DNA from 4 places in the Pseudomonas arsenicoxydans genome. Region 2 is predicted to be linked to each of the others. Evidence: predicted binding sites of a transcription regulator. Region 2 holds the regulator's gene; each other region holds the start of a gene.
The links. The regulator FliA, encoded in region 2, starts transcription of late flagellar genes. The targets are predictions, from matches to a motif close to CTAAAGTTTNNNNNNNNNNNGCCGNTAA.
Positions count from the first base shown of each region.

Region 1: BLQ41_RS22320 (methyl-accepting chemotaxis protein) is a predicted target of FliA. The motif match lies at 1,143-1,170, and genes of this name have one in related genera.
Region 3: BLQ41_RS04135 (methyl-accepting chemotaxis protein) is a predicted target of FliA. The motif match lies at 2,482-2,509, and genes of this name have one in related genera.
Region 4: BLQ41_RS11380 (flagellar protein MotY) is a predicted target of FliA. The motif match lies at 955-982, and genes of this name have one in related genera.

Region 1 is NZ_LT629705.1:4,782,926-4,786,342, reverse strand. Features, by position in the region: gene BLQ41_RS22320 (methyl-accepting chemotaxis protein) at 1-1,014, opposite strand, end outside; gene BLQ41_RS22315 (undecaprenyl-diphosphate phosphatase) at 1,304-2,134, shown strand; gene BLQ41_RS22310 (DUF1294 domain-containing protein) at 2,131-2,562, shown strand; gene BLQ41_RS22305 (MmcQ/YjbR family DNA-binding protein) at 2,574-2,933, opposite strand; gene BLQ41_RS22300 (LysR substrate-binding domain-containing protein) at 2,930-3,417, opposite strand, start outside.
Region 2 is NZ_LT629705.1:2,893,102-2,896,518, forward strand. Features, by position in the region: gene flhF (flagellar biosynthesis protein FlhF) at 1-907, shown strand, start outside; gene fleN (flagellar synthesis regulator FleN) at 1,024-1,854, shown strand; gene fliA (RNA polymerase sigma factor FliA) at 1,851-2,591, shown strand; gene BLQ41_RS13455 (chemotaxis response regulator CheY) at 2,758-3,129, shown strand; gene BLQ41_RS13460 (protein phosphatase CheZ) at 3,153-3,417, shown strand, end outside.
Region 3 is NZ_LT629705.1:941,694-945,110, forward strand. Features, by position in the region: gene BLQ41_RS04130 (SRPBCC family protein) at 1-344, shown strand, start outside; gene BLQ41_RS04135 (methyl-accepting chemotaxis protein) at 486-2,366, opposite strand; rRNA gene rrf (5S ribosomal RNA) at 2,729-2,844, opposite strand; rRNA gene rrf (5S ribosomal RNA) at 2,952-3,067, opposite strand; rRNA gene BLQ41_RS04150 (23S ribosomal RNA) at 3,244-3,417, opposite strand, start outside.
Region 4 is NZ_LT629705.1:2,459,063-2,462,479, reverse strand. Features, by position in the region: gene BLQ41_RS11380 (flagellar protein MotY) at 1-889, opposite strand, end outside; gene pyrC (dihydroorotase) at 1,049-2,095, shown strand; gene rnt (ribonuclease T) at 2,092-2,769, shown strand; gene BLQ41_RS11365 (peroxiredoxin) at 2,843-3,417, opposite strand, start outside.

The sequences.
Region 1 (3,417 bases), 1.9 Mb from region 2:
CTGCTGCGCCTGAGATTCGGCATCGCGCATTTCGCTGGCCGCATGCTCGGCGTTCTTGGCCACATCCTGCACGCCATAAGTGACTTCGTTGATCGCAGTCGCCACCAACTCCATTTGCTGGGATTGTTGCTGGCTACGTTGCTGGGCCTGAGCCGCGTCGTTGCCAAGGTCGCTGGATGACTGCCCCAGCGCGCTGGCGGAGACTTGCAGTTCACTGATCACCCCTCGCAGCTTGGCGGTGAACGCATTGAAGTGGCGAGCCAGTTGAGTGACTTCATCGCGGCCGTGGGTGTCGAGGCTGCGGGTCAGATCGCTCTCGCCGCTGGCAATATTGGCCATGGCGTTCACGGTGTCCTGCAGCGGGCGCACGATACTGCGCGCAATCATGATCACCAGTAACACCATGATCAGCGCAATCACCAGTCCTACGACAGAAGCCTTCCACACCTGTCCATAGAATTCGGCCTGCATGTCATCAATGTAGACACCGGAACCAATCACCCAACCCCAAGGCTCGAACAGTTTGACGTAGGAGGTTTTTTCGATCGGAGCGCTGGCACCCGGTTTCGGCCAGCGGTAGTTGATCGTGCCGGCGCCCTTGGCTTTGGCGACGGCAACCATTTCGTTGAACAGCGCAAAACCGTCCGGGTCGCGGATCGCCGAAAGGTTCTGGCCATCCAGTTTCGGGTTCGCCGGGTGCATGATCATCACGGGCGTCAGATCGTTGATCCAGAAATAGTCATTCTGGTCATAGCGCAGACCGCGAACGGCTGAAAGCGCTTGCTTCTGTGCCGCCTCGCGGGTGAGCGTGCCGGCCGTTTCCAGGTCATGGTAGTAGCTTAAAATGCCGCTGGCGGTCTGCACCACATGCTGGGTTTTCTGAGCCTTGCCCTGATAAAGGTCGTCGTGGATCTGGTTGAGCATCAGCACGCCCAGCGTCAGCAGCATTACTACCGACACGATCAGGATGAGCCATAAACGTCGGCTGATCGACACATTGCGCAAGCTGTTCATAACGCTGTCACTCCGGTTTCTTGTTCTTGTAATAAACGATGGCCAGCATCCAACCACGCTTTGGCCTATCGGGCATATGCGACCCAAGTCTCATGACGCGGCAGCGTTATCGTGGCTTGTCTGATAGGATTTCGGCCCCGCGCGAAGAAACCTGAATCCAAGTTGATTTTTCACGGGATTTTTACCGGGTTGTCTGGATCCTGTGCGCGCGGAGTTCAGCTACGCTTGGCGCAATTGACGCTTAAAAAAACTAATGGGGCATGCCTTACGCATTGCCTTTGGGGGATTGATGGATCTTTGGACCGCCTTTCAGGCATTGATTCTTGGGGTTGTAGAAGGGCTGACAGAGTTTTTGCCCATTTCCAGCACCGGCCACCAAATCATTGTCGCGGATTTACTCGACTTTGGAGGCGAGCGGGCCATTGCGTTCAACATCATTATCCAGCTGGGGGCAATCCTGGCGGTGGTGTGGGAATTTCGTCGCAAGATCCTCGACGTGGTGACCGGTTTGCCGACGCAACCCAGCGCTCGCCGATTCACTGCCAACCTGCTGATCGCCTTTATGCCGGCCGTGGTGTTGGGCGTACTCTTTTCCAACCTCATTCATGAATACCTGTTCAACCCGATTACCGTCGCAACGGCGTTGGTCGTGGGCGGGGTCATCATGTTGTGGGCCGAGCAGCGTCAGCATGAAGTGCACGCTGAAACCGTGGACGAGATCACTTGGAAAGACGCATTGAAAGTCGGCTTCGCCCAGTGCCTGGCGATGATTCCCGGCACTTCGCGCTCCGGCTCGACCATCATTGGTGGTTTGCTGTTCGGGCTGTCGCGCAAGACCGCAACCGAGTTCTCGTTCTTCCTGGCCATGCCGACCATGGTCGCGGCGGCGGTGTACTCGGGCTTTAAATACCGTCACCTGTTCGTGCCGGCGGATTTGCCGGTGTTCGCCATCGGCTTCGTGACCGCGTTCATCTTCGCGATGATCGCCGTCAAAGCCTTGCTCAAGTTCATCGCCAGTCACAGTTACGCGGCGTTCGCCTGGTATCGCATCGTGTTCGGCCTGTTCATCCTGGCCACCTGGCAGTTCGGTTGGGTCGACTGGGCCGCTGCGCGTCCATGAGTGACTCCAGCGCGCGCAATAACCCCGGACGCCGATCCGGGGGAGAGCGGATCCAGTATCCACGGTTGAAACTGCTGGTATTGGCGATCGTGTGCGCGCTGCCGCTGACGGGCTCGATGTCGTTATGGTTGCGCGGGGTTTCGCTGATTCCCCTGGCGGCCTACGGCGTCGTCAGCGTGCTGGCGTTCTTTCTGTACTGGAGCGACAAGCGCAAGGCGCGTGCCGACAGTTGGCGTACCCCGGAGAACGTCCTGCACGCGGTGGAACTGGCCGGCGGCTGGCCGGGTGCCTTGCTGGCCCAGCAAGTGTTTCGGCACAAGACCCGCAAGGTTTCGTATCAGCTGGTGTTCTGGCTCATTGTGCTCGCGCACCAGGTCTTCTGGATCGACCAGCTGTTTCTCGGCGCGAACTTGTTGCGTCTGTTCTGAAAGAGCAGGCCTTACAGTAGCAACCCGATCTGGGTGCGCTTGGGTAGTTTGCTTACCACTAATTGGTGGGAACGTTGCAACAACCCTTGCAGCTCTTCGCTAGCCAGCGGGTAGGGCGTTTGCATGATGATCCACTGCGCCCGCGCCAGATACGGCGCCGGGTGAATCCCCGGACGGTCGCAGTGCCCCAGGAACAGATCCTTGTCGACCTTGAACGCGAGGGAATCGCCGCGCAGGTTCTGCAAGGCGAACATCTTGTTCCCGGCAATCGAAAACACCCGAACGCCTCCCCATTTATAGTCTTCCCGGGCGCCGGGCAGCGCGAGACAGAATTGCGCGACATCCTCTTCGCTCATGCGTCCAGCCTTCATATCAGTCGGTCCCCACACATATTGAATGATTCGATCAAATGGTCGAGCCAGGCACGTACCGCCGGCATCACCCCGCGCCGATGAGGGTAGACCGCTTGCAGCCAGCCGCCAGGCAGTGACCAATCGGGCAACAACTGCACCAGAGAGCCGTTTTCCAGCTCCTGCTCGCAATACATCATCGGCAGCATCGTGAAACCCTGGCCAGCGAGGGTACAGGCCTTGCGCACGATGAAATCGTCGATGCCCAATCGCGCTTCCAGGCTCAGTTCAACACTTTTGCCCTGTTGATCAAGCATGCGGATGTGCACCAGGCGGTCCGCTTCCAGCGCGCCGAGCACCGGCAAGGTTTTCAGGTCATCGGGATGGTTAATCTCGCGCTCATGCAGGAAGGCCGGGCTGGCGACCATCGCCATCTGCGCCTGGCGCAAACGCCGTGTCACCAGTAACGGATCCTCATCGCCCAGCTCGCGTACCCGCAGCGCGA
Region 2 (3,417 bases):
CAGCCTGCGCGAACTGATGGAAGTACAACTCGGCTCCCTGGCCTGGAATCAGCTGCAAGGCAGCCGCCCGGCCCAGGCCAACCTCTGGCGTCGCCTGCAACGCATCGGCTTGTCCGGCCCGTTGTCGCGCGATCTGCTGGCAATGATTACCGATATTGAAGAGCCTCGTCAGGCCTGGCGCATGCTGCTGGCGCACCTGGCGCGGATGATCGCCACACCTGAAGTCGAGCCTCTGGAAGAGGGCGGCGTGATTGCCATGGTCGGCCCCGCCGGCATGGGCAAGACCACCACCCTGGCCAAGCTCGCGGCCCGTTATGTGCTCAAGTACGGCGCGCAAAACATCGCGCTGGTGAGCATGGACAGCTACCGTATCGGTGCTCAGGAACAACTCAAGACGCTGGGCCGGATCCTCAATGTGTCGGTAACGCACGTTGATCCGGGCCAGTCGCTGGTCCAGGCACTGGAACCATTGCTGCGCAAACGCGTGGTGCTGATCGATACCGCCGGCCTGCAGGCCAGCGATCCGGCACTGCGCATGCAGCTGGAAAGCCTGGCCGGACGTGGCATCAAATCAAAAAATTACCTGGTGTTGGCAACCACCAGCCAGAAACAGGTTCTAACGGCCGCTTATCATAGTTACAAGCGCTGCGGGCTCGCTGGCTGCATCCTGACTAAACTGGATGAAACGGCAAGTCTGGGAGAGGTGTTAAGCCTGGCAATCAGTCATGAATTGCCGGTGGCCTACCTGACGGATGGCCCGCGGATTCCGGATGATTTGCATCTGCCGCGTCGTCATCAGTTGGTCAGTCGCGCCGTTAGCGTGCAAATGCAGGAAGAACCCAGCGAAGAAGCCATGGCTGACATGTTCGCTGATATTTACCACAGTCCGACCAAGCAGGTTGGCTGAGGTAGTAATGAACAGTTTTCGTACCTACATCGATGGTCTGCCATGCATTGTTCCGTTTGAGAACGCGCAGCCAGTAATGTGGCCTCCGTCTATGCAAGACAAGGTAAAGAAATAACATGGGCAGCATGCATCCCGTACAGGTGATCGCGGTGACCGGCGGCAAGGGTGGCGTCGGCAAGACTAACGTGTCAGTGAATTTGTCACTGGCCCTGGCTGAGCTCGGCCGTCGCGTCATGCTGTTGGACGCCGACCTGGGGTTGGCGAACGTCGACGTCCTCCTGGGACTGACACCCAAACGTACCCTGGCCGACGTCATCGAAGGCCGCTGTGAGCTGCGCGACGTTCTGTTGCAAGGCCCCGGCGGAATCCGCATCGTCCCGGCCGCGTCCGGCACCCAGAGCATGGTTCATCTGAGCCCGGCTCAACACGCCGGCCTGATCCAGGCCTTCAGCGATATCGGCGACAACCTCGACGTCCTGGTGATCGATACGGCTGCAGGTATTGGTGACTCGGTAGTCAGTTTTGTTCGCGCAGCGCAAGAAGTCTTGCTGGTGGTATGCGACGAGCCGACCTCGATCACAGACGCCTACGCACTGATCAAGTTGCTGAACCGCGATTACGGCATGAACCGCTTCCGCGTGCTGGCCAACATGGCACAAAGCCCGCAGGAAGGTCGCAACCTGTTCGCCAAGTTGACCAAGGTCACGGACCGCTTCCTCGACGTCGCCCTACAATACGTTGGCGCTGTGCCTTACGACGAAAGCGTATGCAAGGCTGTGCAGAAGCAACGCGCCGTCTATGAAGCCTTCCCGCGCTCCAAATGCGCCCTGGCGTTCAAGGCGATTGCGCAGAAGGTCGATACCTGGCCGTTGCCTGCCAACCCGCGTGGGCACCTGGAGTTTTTCGTTGAGCGTCTCGTGCAACAGACCGCAGGACCCGTCCTATGACAGCCAGTGGCTACAACCTCTACAAGAAGTCGGCACGTGACGCGCAGTACGAGCTGATCGAGCGTTACGCGCCACTGGTCAAACGCATTGCTTACCACCTGCTGGCACGTCTGCCAGCCAGTGTTCAGGTTGAAGATCTGATCCAGGCCGGAATGATCGGCCTGCTTGAAGTGTCGACCAAATATGACGCCAGCAAGGGCGCGAGTTTCGAGACGTACGCGGGCATTCGAATCCGCGGCGCGATGCTCGATGAAGTTCGCAAAGGGGACTGGGCGCCACGTTCGGTCCACCGCAATACCCGCATGGTCAGTGACGCAATTCGCTCGATTGAAGCTAAAACCGGTCGTGACGCTAAAGATCACGAGGTTGCGGCCGAACTCCAATTGAGTCTCGACGATTATTACGGGATTTTGAACGACACCTTGGGCAGCCGCCTCTTCAGTTTCGACGACCTGTTACAGGACGGTGAACACGAAGGGCTGCATGAGGACGGCGCCAGTGCTCATCTGGAACCGTCACGCGATCTGGAAGATGAACGCTTCCAGGCGGCGCTGGCGGACGCGATTGCCAATTTGCCGGAGCGTGAGCGACTGGTGTTGGCGCTGTACTACGACGAAGAGCTGAACCTCAAGGAAATCGGTGAGGTCCTTGGGGTCAGCGAATCCCGGGTCAGCCAGTTACACAGCCAGTGCGCGGCCCGCTTGCGGGGGCGTTTGGGGGAGTGGCGAGCGCGCTGAAGGCAGTGTGGGGACACTGCGAGCGGGACCGGTGCGGGATTTACTGCACCGGTCGCGATCTGTTGTGCTCCAGACAGTCATCGAGTGCATTGCCGGATTGATTGAAATGGCGTGTCCAGGTGCTGGGCGCGTTTAAGACTGCTTGGAGGTCGAATTGGACAAGAACATGAAAATCCTCATCGTTGATGACTTCTCAACGATGCGGCGGATCATAAAAAACCTGTTGCGTGACCTTGGGTTCACCAACACGGTCGAGGCTGACGATGGCACTACCGCCATTCCGGTTCTCAACAGCGGCAGCATCGACTTTCTGGTAACGGACTGGAACATGCCTGGCATGACCGGCATCGATCTGCTGCGCCACGTGCGCGCCGATGAAAAGCTCAAGCACCTGCCAGTGCTGATGGTCACCGCTGAAGCCAAGCGCGAGCAGATCATCGAAGCGGCCCAGGCCGGTGTAAACGGCTATGTGGTCAAACCCTTCACGGCCCAGGCGTTGAAAGACAAAATCGAAAAGATTTTCGAACGCATCGGTTGAGACACTGCGTCACCGGGGGAGCTATGGACAATAACGAATCTTCACAGGGCGATTTTGAATCGACCCTGAAAAAACACGCGGTCGAATTGGTCAACAGCCTTGAAAAGGGCAAGTTCGGCGATGCTGTGCAACTGATCCATGAGCTCAATCAGACCCGTGACCGCGGCCTGTATCAGGAGGTGGGCAAGCTCACTCGCGAGCTGCATAGCGCGATCGTCAATTTCCAGATTGACCCGAACATGCCGCAAGCCGAGGAAGTGTCCCAGATCACCGATGCCACCGAGCGTC
Region 3 (3,417 bases), 2.0 Mb from region 2:
ACAAATTCATTCCTGCGCTGTCGCATATCGAGATGACGGGAGAAGGCGTGTCGTCGCTGCGCAAGAAATTCTTCAAGGACGGCAACCTGGTGGTCGAGCAGCTTAATTCGCGCGATGACCAGGCGCTGAGCATGACGTGGACCACGATCTACAACACGTTGGGCGTGGCCAATTTGTGGGCGGCGATGAGTGTAGAACCGCTGGGTGCGGGCAAGTCGCGGGCGACCTGGACCATCATTGCCGAACCGGCGCAGGGCGGCGCCGAGGCCTTGCCGGGATTCAAGGATTTTGTGCAGGGGTTTGCCGATGATGCGATGAATAATGTGTTGAAGTTGTTTGCGTGAGTCTTGAGTTTGGCGGTGGATGATCCACCGCTTTCGCGGACAAGCCCGCTCCCACAGGTTGACCGGGTTCCTTCTGAAGGAGTGCGGTCAAGTGTGGGAGCGAGCCTGCTCGCGATGAACGATAACGCGGTCTGACCTGAATCAGATCTTGAAGCTATCCACCAACTGCTTCAACCGATTTGCCTGCAACGACAATGCATCGCAGTCCTTCAATGTTTCATTGAGGTTGGCCACGCTCTGCTGGTTCAGCAGGTTGATCTGGTTAACGTCGACGTTGAGGGTTTCCACCACTGCCGTCTGTTCTTCGGTCGCGGCAGCTACCGACTGGTTCATCCCGTCGATTTCGCCAATGCGCTGAGTCACGCTCACCAGTCGCAGGCCGGCCTGATTCGCCACTTCGACAGTCTCTTCGCTGGAGACCTGGCTCGCATTCATGGTCGTCACCGCTTCGCGGGAACCGACCTGCAGCGAGGTGATCATCTTGTGGATCTCTTCCGCCGATTCCTGCGTACGATGCGCCAGGTTGCGCACTTCGTCCGCCACAACCGCAAAACCGCGACCGGCTTCACCGGCTCGGGCCGCTTCGATGGCTGCGTTGAGCGCCAGCAAATTGGTCTGCTGGGAGATGCCTTTGATCACATCCAGAATGTGCCCGATGTTATCGGTGCTGGCATTCAGGGTTTCGATCTGGGTGCAGGACAGGCTGATTTTCTGCGACAGCTCGGTCATGGCCAGAATGGTTTTTTCCACCACCTGACGACCGTCATCTGCCTGCTCGCTCGCCCCGCTCGCGTGCTGCGAAGCATCTGCGGCGTTACGGGCGATTTCCTGAGTAGCTGCACCTAACTGATTAATTGCGGCGGCCACGCTGTTGGTGCGTGCGCTTTGTTCGTCGGAGCCGACGATTGAGGCGTTGGACGATGCCATTACACGCTGGGACAGGTCATGAACCTGCCGAGTCGCCGAGGACACTTCGGAAATCGAGGCGTGAATCCTTTCTACGAACTGATTGAAAGAACTGCCCAGCTCGCCAAACTCGTCTTTGCTTTCCACGGACAGACGACGGGTCAAGTCACCTTCGCCCTGGGCGATGTCCTGCATCGCGCGACCCATGGTAGTCAGTGGGCGCATCAGCACGTTGATCAGCAGGCTCAGGAGCACTGCAATAACGCTGACGGCGATAAACATCGCGATCAACGCCGAGGTGCGGAATTGACTCAGCGGTGCGTAGGCCTTGTCCTTATCGATCGACAGACCGATGTACCACTCGGCATTCGGCAAACCGCTGACCGGGGTGAACGAAAGGATGCGGTCCTGCTTGTTCAGGGTGACATCCTGGTTGCCCTTCTCGATGCGCACACTGGCGTTCGGATAGATGTCCTTGAGGTTTTTCATCACCTGGTCTTTGTCCGGGCTGACGATTACCTGTCCGTCGGCGCTGACCAGAAACGCGTGGCCGATGCCACCGAAGTCCACCGAATTTATGATCTTCACCAGGGTTTCCAGGCTCAGGTCACCACCGACTACCCCGAGCAATTCGCCATTCTTCTTCACCGGCATGGCGATGGTGACCACCAAGCCACCAACAGCTGCCATATAGGGCGGAGTCAGCATGGTCTTGTCGGCAGCTACAGCTTGTTTGTACCAGGGACGCTGACGCGGATCGTAGCCGTCCGGCATCTTCGCATCGGGGCGTTGAGTGAATACACCATTGGCCTGGCCAACGTAGGTGAACTGGAAGTTGGAAGTGAAAGCTGGTTGGTCGACCAGACCCGGAAGGTCGGCGTTGGCGCCTTGATGAGCGACGTTTTGCGCGAGGTTTTCCAGGACCAACACACGCCCACTCATCCAGTTCTGCACACTGCTGGCAGTCAGGTCGCCGGCTTGCTGGACAGAGGACTCGAGGTTTTGCCGGATGGTGTTTCGCTGCAGATAGTCGTTGTACAAAGTGAACAACGCAAACGCCAGCACCACGACGCCAGAAGCGGCCAGAAGGATTTTATGGCTGAATTTGAGATTCATTTCATGGGACTTCTTATGCAAAAAGTGGGGACGCGTTCCAGGTGCAACATTCCATGTAACAGCGCAGACGGCGCTCTTCGACCGCTCTACTTTGGTGCACGCATGTCTCATCAGTCTTTCGGCACAACCCCGGGAATACTTAGCGGTTTAAATGAAATGCTCGGTATTCCCGCTGAACGGCGTGCTAGAGCGGCGCAGGCGTAACCGCTGGCACTTGAAAGGGGCGAGGACAGTTCTGGTGCCACGAGGTGTCGGCTCGCAGAGTTCCTGAGGGGGGGAGGGTAGGCGGGGTAGGCGTTTTTTACGGACGCCAGAAAGACAAAACCCCTGTCTGCGTTAGCAAACAGGGGTTTTGGAATTGATCTTGACGATGACCTACTCTCACATGGGGAAACCCCACACTACCATCGGCGATGCATCGTTTCACTGCTGAGTTCGGGATGGGATCAGGTGGTTCCAATGCTCTATGGTCGTCAAGAAATTCGGTAGCTAGCGCGTTACAGTCGTAACGTGCCGGCAAAATCAGTGACTTCTACTAAAACAAAACCCCTACCTGCATACGCAGATAGGGGTTTCGGAATTTAATCTTGACGATGACCTACTCTCACATGGGGAAACCCCACACTACCATCGGCGATGCATCGTTTCACTGCTGAGTTCGGGATGGGATCAGGTGGTTCCAATGCTCTATGGTCGTCAAGAAATTCGGTAGCCAGGTCGTGCTCTCTTGCGAGGTCACGCTCCAGCGAATGGGTATGTGATAGTTTTCGGTGTTTTGCGAGTCTTCTCGAACTTTCGGTTCGTTTCGTCTTCACACACCGCAATCTGGTGCTCTTTCGCTTTTCAGCTCGAAGCAAGCAAATTGCTTGGGTGTTATATGGTCAAGCCTCACGGGCAATTAGTATTGGTTAGCTCAACGCCTCACAGCGCTTACACACCCAACCTATCAACGTCGTAGTCTTCGACGGCCCTTCAGGGGACTCAAGGTCCCAGTGAGATCTCATCTTGAGGCTAGTTTCCCGCTTAGATGCTTTCAGCGGTTATCTATTCC
Region 4 (3,417 bases), 430 kb from region 2:
TGCCCGGTGTCGCGACTTGAGGCGCCACTTTATCGGTTGGGGCCACCCGCTCCAGGCGCACCGCGACCCGGCGATTCTTCGCGCGGTTGGCGGGGCTGGTGTTCGGTGCCACAGGGTAACGCTCACCGTGGAAACGCAGGGTGATCTGCGATTCCTGAATGCCATTGGCCTTGAAAAAGTCCATCACCGCCAACGCCCGACGGCGTGACAATTCGCGGTTGGTCAGGCGATTGCCGCTGTTGTCGGAGTGCCCGTCGAGTTCGATGTGATTGACCGTCGGATCGGCCTTCATGAACTCCAGCATCACCTGCAACTGGGCCTTGCCCTGTGCGTCGAGATCAACCCCTTCACCCGGGAACCCGATTTCGGACTGTTTGACCTGTTCGAAATTCTTCGGCAGCAATTTTGCGACGCAACCCTGGTAGTCGTTGAAAGCCTTGCTGAACTTCACAGGCAACAGGCGCACCTCAGACACACGACCGTCACCGGAGGAATGCCGGATGACCGGGCTGCGGCCGTCCATCAATCCGCTGATCAGGCGCCCGGCCTGAACTTGCGAACTGTTGAATAGCACATTGCCACTGCCGATTCGCACCGACCCCAGGTTGATGTCGCCACGTCCCGGTTGCCAAGGCGCAGCCGCTGCCAGCAGCGTCGCGGAACCGCCGCCGATCATCGCGTTGTAGGATTTGAGGCGAAACGTCGCCTGCTCGCCAGCACGGCGCACGAACTCACCCGACCCGAAATCGGTGATCGGCTGACTCAGGCGGCATTCGAACTTGTCACCTTCGACCGTCCACTCGATGCTCTCCAGACGCGTCTGGAAAGTGAGCGCCATTGCGGGAAGGCTGGCAAACACACTGAGCAAGGCTAAATAACGCTGGCGCACGGGAGGCTCCACTGGCTTCTACAACAAAAAAGACCGACACACGCATGTTTACGGCGTACTACTGGATATCGGAAGCTTCCTTCAAAACTTGATAGCGAGTGCCTGGAAGAGTCTTTTCCGGTAGCATTCCCCCTAGTTTGACCCGCCTGGAATCCCCTCATGTCCGACCGCCTGACCCTGCTGCGTCCCGACGACTGGCATATCCATCTTCGCGATGGTGCTGTGTTGACCAATACCGTTGCCGATGTTGCGCGCACCTTTGGCCGCGCCATCATCATGCCCAACCTGGTACCTCCGGTGCGTAACGCCGCTGAAGCCGATGGCTATCGACAGCGGATTCTCGCTGCACGCCCGGCTGGCAGTCGCTTCGAACCGTTGATGGTGCTGTACCTGACCGACCGTACCCAGCCCGAAGAAATTCGCGAGGCCAAGGCCAGCGGTTTCGTCTACGCCGCCAAGCTGTACCCGGCCGGCGCGACCACCAATTCGGACTCTGGCGTCACCAGTATCGACAAGATCTTCCCTGCACTCGAGGCCATGGCCGAGGTCGGGATGCCCTTGCTGATTCACGGCGAAGTCACCCGTAGCGATGTCGACGTGTTCGATCGCGAAAAACTGTTCATCGATGAGCACATGCGTCGTGTGGTCGAGCGTTTCCCGACGCTCAAAGTGGTGTTCGAACACATCACCACCGCCGACGCCGTGCAGTTCGTCAACGAGGCTTCGGCCAATGTTGGCGCAACCATCACCGCCCATCACCTGCTGTACAACCGCAACCACATGCTGGTGGGCGGGATTCGGCCGCACTTCTATTGCCTGCCGATCCTCAAGCGCAACACCCACCAGGAAGCGCTGCTCGATGCCGCCACCAGCGGCAGCGACAAGTTCTTCCTCGGCACCGACTCGGCGCCTCATGCCCAGCACGCCAAGGAAGCCGCCTGCGGCTGTGCCGGTTGCTACACGGCATACGCCGCCATCGAGATGTATGCCGAAGCCTTCGAACAGCGCAACGCGCTGGACAAGCTCGAAGCGTTCGCCAGCCTCAACGGCCCGCGTTTCTACGGCCTGCCGGTGAACACCGATCGCATTACCCTGGTCCGCGATGAGTGGACCGCCCCAACCAGCCTGCCTTTCGGCGAGCTGACTGTCATCCCGCTGCGCGCCGGTGAAAAACTGCGCTGGCGCCTGCTGGAGGAACACGCGTGAGTGAAGACCATTTCGACGACGAACAGGACGGTCAAGGCGGTGGAGGCGGTCCTCGTCATCCAATGGCTGCCAGATTCCGTGGCTACCTGCCGGTCGTCGTCGACGTAGAAACCGGTGGTTTCAACTCGGCCACCGACGCCCTGCTGGAAATTGCTGCAACCACCATCGCCATGGACGAAAAAGGTTTTGTGTACCCCGATCACACCTATTTCTTTCGTGTAGAGCCTTTTGAAGGCGCGAACATCGAAGCGGCCGCGCTGGAATTCACCGGGATCAAACTCGATCACCCGCTGCGCATGGCGGTGAGCGAAGAAGCCGCCTTGACCGATATCTTTCGAGGCATCCGCAAGGCCCTGAAAGCCAACGGCTGCAAACGGGCGATTCTGGTCGGGCACAACAGCAGCTTCGATCTGGGTTTCCTCAATGCCGCTGTCGCGCGCCTGGACATGAAACGCAACCCGTTCCATCCGTTCTCCAGTTTCGATACCGCGACCCTTGCCGGTCTGGCTTACGGTCAAACCGTACTGGCCAAGGCCTGTCAGGCAGCCGACATCGACTTCGACGGTCGCGAGGCTCACTCGGCTCGCTACGACACCGAAAAGACCGCCGAGCTGTTCTGCGGCATCGTCAATCGCTGGAAACAAATGGGCGGCTGGGAAGACTTCAACGACTGATCCTTGTCGCCGGTTTATCCCGCCCATAAAAAAACCGGCCTCAACGGCCGGTTTTTTTATGCCTCAAACGTGCTTACAGCGCAGCAGCGTTCTCGGTCAGGTAAGCAGCAACGCCTTCTGGCGAAGCGTTCATGCCTTTGTCGCCTTTTTTCCAGTTGGCAGGGCAAACTTCGCCGTGCTCTTCGTGGAATTGCAGTGCGTCAACCAGACGGATCAGCTCTTCCATGTTACGGCCCAGTGGCAGGTCGTTGATGATCTGCGAGCGAACAACACCTTTGTCGTCGATCAGGAACGCGCCACGGAATGCCACGCCGCCTTCGGACTCAACGTCGTAGGCCTTGGCGATTTCGTGCTTCATGTCGGCAGCCATGGTGTAACGAACCTGGCCGATACCGCCATTGTTCACCGGGGTGTTGCGCCAGGCGTTGTGAGTGAAGTGCGAATCGATCGACACTGCGACCACTTCAACGTTACGTGCCTTGAAGTCCGCCATGCGGTTGTCCAGAGCGATCAGCTCGGACGGGCAAACGAAGGTGAAGTCCAGTGGGTAGAAGAACACCAGGCCGTATTTGCCTTTGATGGCCGAGGACAGAGTGAAGCTGTCTACGATTTCGCCATTGCCCAGTACAGCCGGCACGGTGAAGTCAG